Regions from separate parts of the Paenibacillus sp. sgz302191 genome, predicted to be linked through region 4. Evidence: riboswitches for the same ligand, from Rfam matches in the RefSeq annotation. Region 4 holds a riboswitch; each other region holds the start of a gene.
What was found. Region 4 has a riboswitch for cyclic di-GMP ahead of AC3G2T_RS17705 (RHS repeat-associated core domain-containing protein). Riboswitches for the same ligand answer to the same signal wherever they lie in the genome.
Positions count from the first base shown of each region.

Region 1: another riboswitch for cyclic di-GMP. It lies ahead of AC3G2T_RS05935 (hypothetical protein); the one in region 4 lies ahead of AC3G2T_RS17705 (RHS repeat-associated core domain-containing protein).
Region 2: another riboswitch for cyclic di-GMP. It lies ahead of AC3G2T_RS34995 (CpaB family protein); the one in region 4 lies ahead of AC3G2T_RS17705 (RHS repeat-associated core domain-containing protein).
Region 3: another riboswitch for cyclic di-GMP. It lies ahead of AC3G2T_RS10780 (putative motility protein); the one in region 4 lies ahead of AC3G2T_RS17705 (RHS repeat-associated core domain-containing protein).

Region 1 is NZ_JBYLHY010000003.1:229,725-232,826, reverse strand. Features, by position in the region: gene AC3G2T_RS05940 (MDR family MFS transporter) at 1-1,136, shown strand, start outside; cyclic di-GMP riboswitch class I at 1,259-1,351, shown strand; gene AC3G2T_RS05935 (hypothetical protein) at 1,443-1,748, shown strand; gene AC3G2T_RS05930 (exopolyphosphatase) at 1,890-2,804, shown strand; gene gloA2 (SMU1112c/YaeR family gloxylase I-like metalloprotein) at 2,942-3,102, shown strand, end outside.
Region 2 is NZ_JBYLHY010000042.1:23,763-26,864, forward strand. Features, by position in the region: gene AC3G2T_RS34990 (CpaE/TadZ family protein) at 1-1,224, opposite strand, end outside; gene AC3G2T_RS34995 (CpaB family protein) at 1,221-1,841, opposite strand; gene AC3G2T_RS35000 (hypothetical protein) at 2,049-2,252, shown strand; cyclic di-GMP riboswitch class I at 2,321-2,412, opposite strand; gene AC3G2T_RS35005 (S-layer homology domain-containing protein) at 2,690-3,102, shown strand, end outside.
Region 3 is NZ_JBYLHY010000006.1:105,056-108,157, reverse strand. Features, by position in the region: gene pyrF (orotidine-5'-phosphate decarboxylase) at 1-314, shown strand, start outside; gene pyrE (orotate phosphoribosyltransferase) at 356-997, shown strand; cyclic di-GMP riboswitch class I at 1,066-1,153, shown strand; gene AC3G2T_RS10780 (putative motility protein) at 1,173-1,382, shown strand; gene AC3G2T_RS10775 (hypothetical protein) at 1,728-2,024, opposite strand; gene AC3G2T_RS10770 (LysR family transcriptional regulator) at 2,517-3,102, opposite strand, start outside.
Region 4 is NZ_JBYLHY010000011.1:175,333-178,434, reverse strand. Features, by position in the region: gene AC3G2T_RS17705 (RHS repeat-associated core domain-containing protein) at 1-1,741, opposite strand, end outside; cyclic di-GMP riboswitch class I at 2,096-2,206, opposite strand; gene AC3G2T_RS17700 (YesU family protein) at 2,483-3,102, opposite strand, start outside.

The DNA of each region.
Region 1 (3,102 bases), on a different contig from region 4:
CGATGAGCCTGCCGTTTTTGGCGATATATTTGGCCAAGCATACTTCCATGAGCGAGGTGGCGATCGGCGTCGTCATCGGCATGGGTTCACTGGCGGGGACGGCGGGGGGGTTCATCGGAGGCGCGCTTTCCGACAGATTCGGGCGCAGAGTGATTATGCTTGCGGCGCTTTTGGGCTGGGCCGTCGTCTTTACGGGCTTTGCCTTCGTCAAGCTGCCGCTGCTGTTCATGCTGCTGAACATGGTCAACGGCTTATGCCGCTCCTTTTATGAGCCCGTATCGCAGGCTTTAATGGCCGACCTCACGGAACCGGACAAAAGGTTCAAAGTTTTTTCCATGCGCTACATGGCGATTAACGTCGGCGTAGCCGTGGGCCCTTTGCTGGGAGCGTATTTCGCGACGCTGGACGGTTCGCTGCCTTTTCTTCTTACGGGCATCGTATATTTTATTTACCTGGTGACTTTGTGCGTGCTGCTGTCGGTTTTCGGCATCAAGCAAATTGAAGGGGAGAAGAAAGCCCCGGTGACTTTCGCCTCGGCCTGGACCGTTATCCGCAGCGACATTTCTTTCAGATACTACACGATCGGCGGGATTATCGGAGCAATCGGCTATTCGCAGGTGATGGTGACGCTGTCCCAGTATATGCAAAAAAGCTTCGCCGACGGCGTGCAAATGTTCGCGCTGCTCATGAGCGTGAACGCGATAGCGGTGATCGCGATGCAAATTCCGCTGACTCGCTGGGCGGAAAAATACAGCCCGCTTATGGCGGTAACGGTTGGCAACGTCATGTTCGCGCTCGGAGATGTCGGCTTTGCCTTGTCGCATACGACTTTTCTTCTGGTCGTCTCCATGGTCGTTTTTACGATGGGGGAAATTTTGAACTATCCCGCCGCCAGCCTGCTAATCGATAAGCTGGCTCCCGAGCATATGAAAGGAACGTATTTCGGCGCGCAGACGTTTACGAACTTGGGCCATTTTATAGGGCCGTGGGTGGGCGGATTGCTGCTGGTTTATTACGGAGGGCACGTATTGTTCCTCGTTATGGCTGTCGTGACAATAGGCGGAAATTTGTTTTATACGCGCGGATCTCAGCGCTTTCACCGGGTCGGGAATGTGTCTAAAAAAGAACAACTTTGAAAAATGGTTCTAATTACCTAATATAATATTGTAAAATAGGTATAACAGAGTATTCGAATTCGCCAAAACATACCTTATCCTTGATAGTAGTAAAAAGCGATGATTTGACAGCTTTCGATATGGCTCGATAATGGCAAACCTGGCGAAAGCCAGCGACGCAAAGCTACAGGGGCTTCCTTGTTCGTCAGGGGACACGATGCCAGCCAGCAGCCGAAAGTCAGGGCGACGATAACAGTTCCCCCTCCTTTTCAGACGTAGGTGGGGTTTTGCTTATGAAACAATAAAACAAAGGGAGGATCCAGCAGCATGCAGCCTGAATGGATGCAAAATGAAGAAGAAGTAATTACTTCGCTGTGTGGTAACCATGTTGCCCGTCTGGTACCATCCTCGGATGGACCGAAGTTGATGATTAACCGTGAAGAATACGCGCTGAAAGAAACTTGCTGGGATATAGAAATGTTTCACGGCCGGAGCAGCAGCATTTTGATCTTTTACTGGAAGGGTGAAGTAAAGCTTTCCGTAAAATTTCCGCCGTTATCTCAAGTGGAAGCGTTCCTTTCCAGACTATTCCAATGTCTAACATTCAAAATGAGGACGGTTCAGCCTGTTTAGGCTTACCGTTCTTTTCTTTTGCCTGCGGGGCATTCTAAAGATTTGTTGGATTTGTCAAAAATCGTTGTCACTTGTTGACAGTGACGCTATAATAGATGGAAAATAAAGTAGTTCTGCAGGACTAATTGGAGGATACATAACATGAGGTTGATCACTCGTTCGGATTTTGACGGGCTTGTTTGCGCGATGCTGTTCAAAAAATTGAACATGGTAGACGAAATGAAATTCGTACATCCCAAAGATGTGCAGGACGGCCTGATCGAAGTGACGTCTAACGATATTTTGGCGAACGTTCCTTATGTGCCGGGTTGCGGCCTTTGGTTCGATCATCATTCCAGCGAGTTGGAGCGGATGGGGAAGAGGGTCGAGTTTGAGGGAGAGACACGGATCGCGCCGAGCGCGGCCAGAGTCGTATACGACTACTACGGGGGCAAAGCCGTTTTCGGCAATATCGACGATATTATGAAAGGCGTGGACAAAGCGGATTCCGCCCAGTTCAGCCAAGAGGATATTTTGAAGCCGCAGGGCTGGGATCTTCTTTCGTTCATTATGGATGCTCGCACCGGGCTCGGACGCTACCGCGATTACCGGATCAGCAACTACCAGTTGATGGAGGACCTCGTGGAGCACTGCGCAACGATGTCTGTCCATGAAATCATGGAACTGCCTGATGTGAAAGAGCGGGTTAACCGTTATTTTGAGCTGGATGCTTTATACCGCGAAATGCTCGGCAAGTACACGCGTACGGAGGGCAATGTTATCGTAACGGATCTCAGAGGCGTGGAAACGATTTATCCAGGCAACCGCTTCATGGTCTATGCGCTCTATCCGGAGCAAAATATTTCAATCTGGGTCGTCGACGGGCGCAACAAACAAAACTGCGTAATCGCCTGCGGGCACAGCATCGTCAACCGCACTTCGCAAACGAATATAGGCACGCTCATGCTCAAAAACGGCGGTGGCGGGCATCATGTGGCGGGGACGTGCCAAGTTCCTTACGAAAACGCGAACGAGGTGCTGGAGCAAATTATCGCCACGATGAGAAATGACGGTTAAGAATTAACTTGCAGCCGCAGGAAGGGGAGATCCCGGAGAGCGGCTTTTTTCAGTGATGTTATTGCGCAGGTGAATGCGCTGACGTTATGATAATAGGAGATAGGTGTAGATAAATAGAGAAAACGGAGGGATAGGACGTGAATTTGCAGCGAATTCATCATGTAGCGGTCATTTGCTCGAATTATGAAACATCGAAACGTTTTTATGTCGAGCTGCTTGGGCTCAAGATCATTCACGAATCTTATCGTGAGGAGAGAAAGTCTTACAAGCTCGATTTGCAGATCGGTGATGACGGGCA
Region 2 (3,102 bases), on a different contig from region 4:
ACCTCCTTCCACTAATTGATTCAGGATAATATCAACTTTATCTAAGGTAATTTCTCCTTGGACAAAGAGGTTCATATATGCCCTGGTGTGAACGAGCTTAGAGGAATCTGTAGTGATTGGAATGATAACCCGGTTGCAATAGCTTAAGAGTTGTATTCCAGCTGCCGCCGTAAGATCAGTATGCATATCAATTATGACGACATCGAACATCTGCCGAACTGTCTTGAGCAGCGTAATAAAGAACAGTTCCGAAAAGTCGCCCTGTGTTACAACATCGGGGTTTCCGACAAGTACCTTGATGCCGTGCCGTTCTACGAATATACTATCCAGCGTTTCAGCCGTAAGGTCTTTGTTCAAATAGGCTTGATAGGCGTCATATAGCGTCCTTCCCTTCGGATACCCGATATTCAGGTAATCTGCTATATCAGGGTTGACCAAGTTTAAGTCCATCAGCAGCACTTTCATATGCTGTCCGAGGTATATCGCCTGATTTAGAGCGAGGGTTGTTTTCCCATTTGAACCTACGCACCAATAACCGACAGCATGATTGAGAAAGCGGCTCCGGTCCTTGTCCACGACCCCCGTTCTAATTGTTGATGAAACTTCTTGCTGCCCGTTTTCTTTTGCTAAGTTATTACGTTCCTTGATCGTCTTGATAATGTTCTTTGAATCATCCGGCTCTATCGCCTCCTGCGCGCTCGATTTAGCTTGCGTGCTTACCTCTGTTGGGGCTGCTTCGGCTCTAGGTTTAGTATCTTCCCTCGCAACTGCTTCATGCGTCGCCGTTACTTCATTTACTGCTTCTTCTACCTCTCTCTCCGCACTCGGCATTCGCTGTTTAAGCTTTTTGAAAAATGGCGAGTCAGCGGGAGCGACTTCCTTTATTGTCTCTTCCTCTGGCGGATCAGGCTCATGAATCACTTCGGGAAGTTCAATTGCTCTTACTTGAACTGGATTATTCAGCATTTTGTCCGAGAGCTTGTCCATGAGATTTGGAAATTGTCCTGTAAACACGATAATATCGATAGAACCCTCAAGCTGTGCGACGTTTGGATAGAAGTCGATATTTTTATCAACAATAATAAGGTCCGGTATTTGCGAGGACATAGCTTCCATAAACTGGCCCAAGCTCTTGAGATTTACGGATGTTTGGTGCTCCTTCCCGATCCGATCCATGATTTTCTTATAGGTAACGTCTTTGCTGATCGAAAGAAAGATGTTCACGGTTTAGCTACTCCTTTCGGATCTGGTTCTTTCATTAATCGAATATCACCCTTTCGGGCATATGTATCAAATTTTTGCGCTTGTTCCTTCGACATTTTAACCGTAATGGCTTCTATATTAACTCTGTCGGAATCCTTTTCATCCGAGATGTCCAAGCCATCACGGTTCACCATAGCGACAATTGTCAGGTTTGTAAGAAGGGAATCTTGGAATGATTCCTTTTTCTCACGATCATAAGACTCAATAGATACTTGATCGCCCCGCTGGAGCTGCCAGGCCACAACCTCATCTTTATTAATGGCTTTTACGCCGACGATAACTTCTCCCGGTTGAATCTCTATGAGCGGTTTTAAGGCGATATCATTGCGACTCAAATATTCATCTTGGTTCATAGCTTCTTTGGCATAGGTACGATTAAAATAGCTCTCATCATCGATCATCCAGCCTTTTTTGTCTTTCACCTTCTCCATATGAAAGTAATCTTTCTTTAAAACTGAACCTTTCGGAATTTTTTTTGACGCTACCCATACCTTGGGGTAGGAATTCTGATTCACAAAATACATGGCCGAAATACCTGCTGCGATAACCCCTACAATAATCCATCTTTTATTAAACATCTAAATCCTCCGTTTACGTTTAATGGGGGTCTCTTGTCTACCAAACTACTCAAAATTCCTGTAGAATAATGGCACAAGAGAATTTATTACCAGTATATAAATCTATCAATCTACTAGTCAAGTAGTATATTAGTTTGTTAATATCTTAATCTACTAGTTGTATTGTATATTGATGGATTATATAATGAAAGGGCGAAGGTGAAAAATTTGTCAGATAAGTACCCTCTGAACATCGATGTGCGTTTCAAAAAACCACTTCAACGTAGAAAGGTCGACAAAGATATGGATATAAAGGACTCAGTTATGCAGGCCCTCGACTTATATTTCATACCTGAAATGCAGCAATTTATCGAAAAATATGGGAATGACGCCCCAAAAAAATTAGCCGCATTATTGAAAAAAGAACTATGAGATACAACATAATAAATGTTTTTGACATTAAAAAAAGCCCCAAATATGGGGCTTTTTTAGAACCCTTCTTTGGTAACCCGGCTATCATAGCATACATTTCTAATGCTTTAGACCCGTGGCTTTGCGCCCTCCCCTTTCGGGAAGTTTGCCCTTATCAGTGAAGTAAATTTTAGAATAATTAGGAAATTCGTCTTATTTACTAATGCATAAAACATATTACCACTTTATATATGTAGATGTTTGTCGAAACTTGTTGTCGAAAAATATATTTTTAGAAGTGTGTACGATCGTATGCCATTGGTACTATAATTTATTTTCAGAAAGTTATTGTTACATCATCAACTCCATTCATGGATAATACAAAAATAAAATATTAATTTACTTTTGTATTATATTATGATATATTCCATTCATCATTAACTTTAAGGAGTGACGACATGAAAAAGAAAATTTTTTTACTAGCATCTTCCATTATGATTCTGAGTGGCTGCAATAAGACGGTGATGCCCGTTGAAGCAAGCTCAGTTGATCAATTAGCTGTGGCTACCACTCTGCCCAACTTTAAGGACATTCAAGGTCACTGGGCAAAATCCGCAATAGAATTGGCAACACAGAAAGGGTATTTGGACGGCTATGAGGACGGAACATTCAGACCGGAACAAAACATAAGTCGGGCTGAATTCATGAAGATGACCGTTACCGCATTAAAGCTTGAGGTTGCCAAGTCGGGAAGTGGAGATAACTGGTATACCCCTTACATCAATGCAGCTGTGAAAGCCGGTATCCATCGATGGAACGACTTTACAACAGGTGACTGGAATACGCCAATAAGCCGCTTGGAAATGGCGAG
Region 3 (3,102 bases), on a different contig from region 4:
AAATCGGCCTGACAGGCACTGTCGAGCAGGCCGTGCTTCGCTATGCCCGCCTGGCGCAGTCGGCTGGGCTGCAGGGCGTCGTTGCGTCACCGCTTGAAGTGACGCAAATCAAAGCGGCGTGCGGTGACGCATTCGTCACCGTAACGCCGGGCATTCGCCCTGCGGGCGCCGATATCGGCGACCAGACGCGCGTCATGACGCCGGCTGAGGCGTTCGCGCAGGGCACCGATTTTGTCGTGATCGGCCGCCCGATTACGGCGGCGGCCGATCCCAGAGCGGCGATGGAGTCGATCATCGCCTCCGTCGCGCTTTGACGGGCCTGCCCCTACATTCGAAAGGAACGGTGTGAGAGAACATGAGTCAGCTTGAAACGATAGCGAAGCGAGTTGCTTCCTCATTATTGGAGATAGGAGCGGTAACGCTTCGCCCGCAGCAGCCTTTTACGTGGACATCGGGCCTCAAGTCGCCGATTTATTGCGATAACCGGCTGACCATGTCTCATCCGGCTATACGCGAGCTGATTGCAGACAGTTTTGTGCTGCTGATCAAGGAAAAGTTTCCGCAAGCCGAAGTGGTCGCCGGCACGGCGACTGCCGGCATTCCTCACGCGGCATGGGTCGCACAGAAGCTGGGCCTGCCCATGATATACGTCCGTGACAAAGCCAAAGGCCACGGCAAGGAGAACCTGATCGAGGGGACTGTTAAGCCCGGTCAGCAAGTCATCGTGATCGAAGACCTGATCTCAACCGGCGGAAGCTCGCTGAAAGCGGCTTTGGCCGTTAACGATGCGGGGGCGAAAGCATTGGGCGTTCTCGCGATCTTTTCCTATCAATTGGATAAGGCGGCGGACGCTTTCCGGGAAGCCGGAATGCCGCTTCATACGCTTTCCAATTATACGAAGCTGCTTGAAGTAGCTTTGGAGCAAGGAGCAATCAAAGAAGAAGACATGGAACTCCTCCGCTCCTGGCGGGCAAATCCGGCTCAATTCGGACTGTAATCTTGCGCAGAAATTGACGATTTAGGATAAATGGCCTATACTGAAGGGGCGCAAAGTTCTGCCTGACATCTGCGAAACGGCAAACGGCGCGAAAGCGTCTGACGCAAAGCTACAGGGGCTAATCGGCTTGCAGCCGTACGCCAGCCAGCTACCGAACGGTGAGAGGAGGAAGATTATGAGCGTAAATGCCCCGCTATCCGCGGTCGGAAGCGGCAATGCTTTGCAGCAAGCAGTCGGACTGCAGCTGCTGAAAAAAATCAATAATACGCAAACGGCGCAAGCAAGCGTGATGCTGGAAGATTTCGCGAAATCCCAGCAGCAAGTTGCGGCGGCCGCCGCTTCAGTCACCCCCCACTTGGGGAGCAGCATCGACATTCGTGTATAATTGCACAAAGCCGGGAAGCTCTACCTTTTCGAAAAGGAGAGCTTCTTTTTTTGTGGCTTGGCGCGCACCGGATTAATACTTGCTCGTTAAGGCCTAATTGGTCTGGCAACGTAGAATGAGCCTCGCATTTACGAGTTTGTCGCGCAATATTCTTGCAAAAACCCCCATGACGTCGTGGACATCACCCCACAGAATGAAAATAATTCAGGTCTATTGTGTCTATTTTCGTATAAAGTGGAGCATTTTGCGCTTTGACGAGCTTGCCGTGGTAAATTCCTGCAGAACGCGGAGCATTTTGCGCATTGACGATCTTGTCGTGGTATTATCCTGTAGAAAGTAGTGCTTTTAGCACTTTGACGAGCTTGCCGCGAAAAATTCCTGCAAAAGTGCAGTTTTTTTCGTATTAACGAGCTTGCCGTGGTAAATTCCTGCAAAAGTACAGTTTTTTTCGCCCATATACGGGGTTAGCGCCAGTTTGGTCGGAAATTCCTGCACAATCGCAGGCTTTTCCTCCAAACGAGCCGTATCCATCGAAAAAGCCTGTACTTTTGCAGGTTTTGCTGGAGCTATGCCTCTTTTCAAACGGCTGGGCCGTTCTAATTGGGTGGGGATAGAGTGCCTTCCCGCAGTTAAAGCCGACAATGTACATCTTACCAACAAGCGAGGGCGGGCGGGGGATGCGATTACGATGCGGCTCCAGTCAGGCGAAGCCGTTTCTCAACGCCCGCAAATCTCAGGCGCGCGTTGTGTCGCCGACGCATGTCGACGCTCAAAAAAGCATAAAGAAAAAAGAAACTTATGGCAACCTGGTTGTTGATAAGTTTCTTTTTTTGGGGTATGATGCGAGTATTGAAATGATAACAATTCTCAACTCGGGCGGAGAACTCGGGAAGCGTCCTTACAGGCTGTTTGTGCCGGCCCGAGCATGACGCGGATCGATCGCACTGCGTGCGGTGTTGCGCGGCATGACGCCGGTCGACCACGACCACCCAGCGACAACCCGCAGCAGAAAAGGCTGCTGGTGGCCGCTAGCCGTCGAGCGTTTCGGCAGCAGCTACAGCCCGCAGAGGAATAGGCTGCTGGTGGCCGGCAGCCGTTGAGCGTTTCGGAGGCAGCTACAGCCAGCAGCGGAGCTTAGGTTGGTTGAGGCGCCGACAACATGTCGATGAAAGCTTGCAGCGCTTGGGACATCCATTTTTTGGGGTGGATGAGCAGTTGCAGGTCCACGCTTAAATTCGGATGAGCGATCGGGATGACGGCAAGCTGCTTGCGTGCCAGTTCGGATTCCACGGCGATCCGGGGCAGCAGGGCGATGCCTAGCCCGTTCATGGCGCACTGCTTGATCGCTTCCAGGTTGCCCAGCTCAAATCCGATGCGAAAAGGGATGCTCTGGTCTTTCAGCAGCTTTTCGAACAAGTTGCGGTATATGCAGCTTTCTTCCGTGACGATAAATTCGTTATGCCCAAGATCGGCCAGCGCAACCTGCTCAGCCAGCGCCAGCGGGTGGCTGGGAGGGGCGACCAGCACGAGCGGTTCTTCCCGAACTTTGATGCAGCGAAGCTGGGTGTCGGCGGGATATTGGTCGAGGATGAGCCCGACATCGTAATCGCCCTCTTTTACTTTCGCAATCAGCGACGTTTCATCGTCCGGCAAAAGTTGGATGCTTAAACCGGGGAATTGCTGTTTGAATTTGTGCAAATAAGGCGGCAAATAATAAGCG
Region 4 (3,102 bases):
CTCCAGTTGCCGTGTTTACTGGGTCAGCTTCAAATGTTTGTTCGTCCATTATTCTGGAATCTAAAGTTTGTATCTTGGAAATTGCATTACCTCCAGAGAGATTTATTTCTGGAACTCTAGAGAAATTGCCAGTACCCAAATTAAAACTTCCTACATAACAATTTGGGTGTTGTTGAACAGTGCTTCCCGATGGTGCCAAATACAAGTCTATACTGCTGGTATAATGTGACGGGTCAGTTGAACTGATTTGAAATACCAATTGTGTGCTGGAACTAGAGATAACAGTGATTCCCACATTATTATCCTTGTAGCCAATCTGTTTTCCACTCGGATTACGTGGATCATTACTCTCTACCAACATGAAATTTCTATATCCATACCCACCGTATCTCATGCTTACCCAATATTCTAAGGGAGGCAAATTATTTCCAGTAACTGTAAACGTGGGATTAAAATACATGTCACCATAATTTGCAGTTATTGAAGTCACTTTTATTGTGTTGGGAGCTAATGTACCCAAATTAAAACTTCCTACATAAAAGCTCGGATGTTTTTGAACAGTACTTCCCGACGGTGCTAAATACAAATCTATACTGCTGGTATAATGTGACGGATCAGTTGAACTGATTTGAAATACCAATTGTGTGCTGGAACTAGAGATTACAGTTATTCCTACGTTACTATCTTTGTAACCAATCTGTTTTCCACTCGGATCACGTGGATCATTACTCTCTACCAACATGAAATTTCTATACCCTTCACCACCGAATCTCATATATGTCATATACTCCAAGGGGGGCAAGTTAGTTCCGGTAATAGTAAACGTGGGGTTAAAATACATGTCACCATAGTTTGCAGTTATTGAGGTTACTTTTATTGTGTTGGGAGATAATGTGCTCAAATTAAAGCTTCCTACATAAAAGCTCGGATGTTTTTGAACAGTACTTCCCGATGGTGCTAAATACAAATCTATACTGCTGGTATAATGTGATGGGTCAGTTGAACTGATTTGAAATACTAATTGTGTGCTGGAACTAGAGATTACAGTTATTCCTACGTTACTATCTTTGTAACCAATCTGTTTTCCACTCGGATCACGTGGATCATTACTCTCTACCAACATGAAATTTCTATACCCTTCACCACCGAATCTCATATATGTCATATACTCCAAGGGAGGCAAGTTAGTTCCGGTAATGGTAAACGTGGGGTTAAAATACATGTCACCATAGTTTGCAGTTATTGAGGTTACTTTTATTGTATTGGGAGCTAATGTACTCAAATTAAAGCTTCCTACATAAAAACTTGGATGTTGTTGAACAGTACTTCCCGATGGTGCTAAATACAAATCTATATTACTGGTATAGTGTGATGGGGTTGTTGCACTGATTTGAAATACCATTTGTGTGCTGGAACTAGAGATAACGTTTATTCCTACATTATTATCCTTGTAACCAATCTGTATTCCACTCGGATTACGTGCATCATTACTCTCTACCAACATGAAATTTCTATATCCATATCCACCGTAACTCATGCTTGTCTTGTATTCCAAGGAAGGCAAATTAGTTCCGGTAACGGTAAATGTAGGGTTGAAATACATATCACCATAATTTGCAGTTATTGAAGTTACTTTTATTGTGTTGGAAGTATCCGCCGCATAAATGGTATTATCAACATCTTTGAACAATATGGAGAATAATATTGTTAATATTAGTAATAATGAAGTAATCTTTTTCAAAAATAACTCACCTCAAGTAATATAAAATAAGAATTCAATAAACGGTTAAGCTAATCAAGTGATATTATCACCAAAAAATTGCAAACAGTCAGCATTCAAAATAATAGCGCCTTACATTGTTGAATTTTAACCTAATACCTACGGATTAGCCCCCTTCCTCTCTTATCTTTATGCCGATTTTGAAGTCCGATTGGAACTGATCAGAACCGTAACTATATCGATTATCAACTTAAAAATTTCGTTTCAAAGCCTCCTTTCGGAAATAATTCTTGGTGATCTCTGGTAAAAGAAGGTCGGCATCTCGCATGTCATCTCGCTTTCTGAGCTGCTTTCAACAACAAAAAACCAACCGCTTGTGGTAACCCGGCGGCCGTTTCTCCAGAGATGTCTTGCGACATGCATCCCGGAAAAGTAGGTCCGTGGCTTTGCGTCCTTGTCTTTCGAGCAAGTTTGCCTTTTCATTTTCACTTGGTTCATAGGTAGACGAATCTATAAAAAATAGTACATTCGATCCATAACTCTATCCATAATAACCCATACTCTTGTTGACTATCAATATAAATTTCAATTTTTATCCAAAGTATGCGAAATTTCGCGAAAAATCGCCACTGAAACGATTTCTCCCCACCCCGTTCCTTTCCTCAAGGGTTGCTGAACTGAAGCGGGGCACAAGGTCGCTTGGCAACAAAAAGGCAGGCTCCCGATACGATCCGTCGGCAGCCTGCGACCCGTTCGAACGCGCTAATTGGAACCTTTTTCTCTCACCCGATGTACCTGCAGGTTGCGGTATTCGGCGATGAGCGGGGCCATTTGGCGAAACCCGATCCGCCCTTGGCCGAGGATAGGGCCGTAAGTCGTACCGTCATCCTTCCATTCAAGTACCAATAGATCGTTGATGGCGAACAGCACCTCCCCGCCATGAACGAGCACGCGCATGCGATACGGCCCTCTCGCGTCGAGCACGGGCGGCAGCGGATCGGCCCCCTGCGCGGCCAGATGAAAACCGTAACTTTTTCTTAAGTTACAGGTATGAAAAGAGCGCTCCTCCTCCCATAATCTGCGGTAATAGGAGATGTGATAAGCATTGATGTCCCCGTGGTGGTACTGGTCATAGACGCCTACCCGCCGCTCGAGCCCGGGGTCGAACATATCTTTGCCGCTGCGGCCCGCCGCGCTGAAAAAAAGAATGCAAAGCCCCGGTTCTTTAACCGGCCAAAAATCCCAACTGATCGACAAGCCGTCCGGAAACGTCTCCGGGCACCAAAGCACAAAATTGGCTCTCTGCCCTTCCCCGGCATCCAGGGCGTTCTCCATCCGCATTCTGCCCTGGGGAAAAGAGATATTCGCGCTTCCTTCCAGGC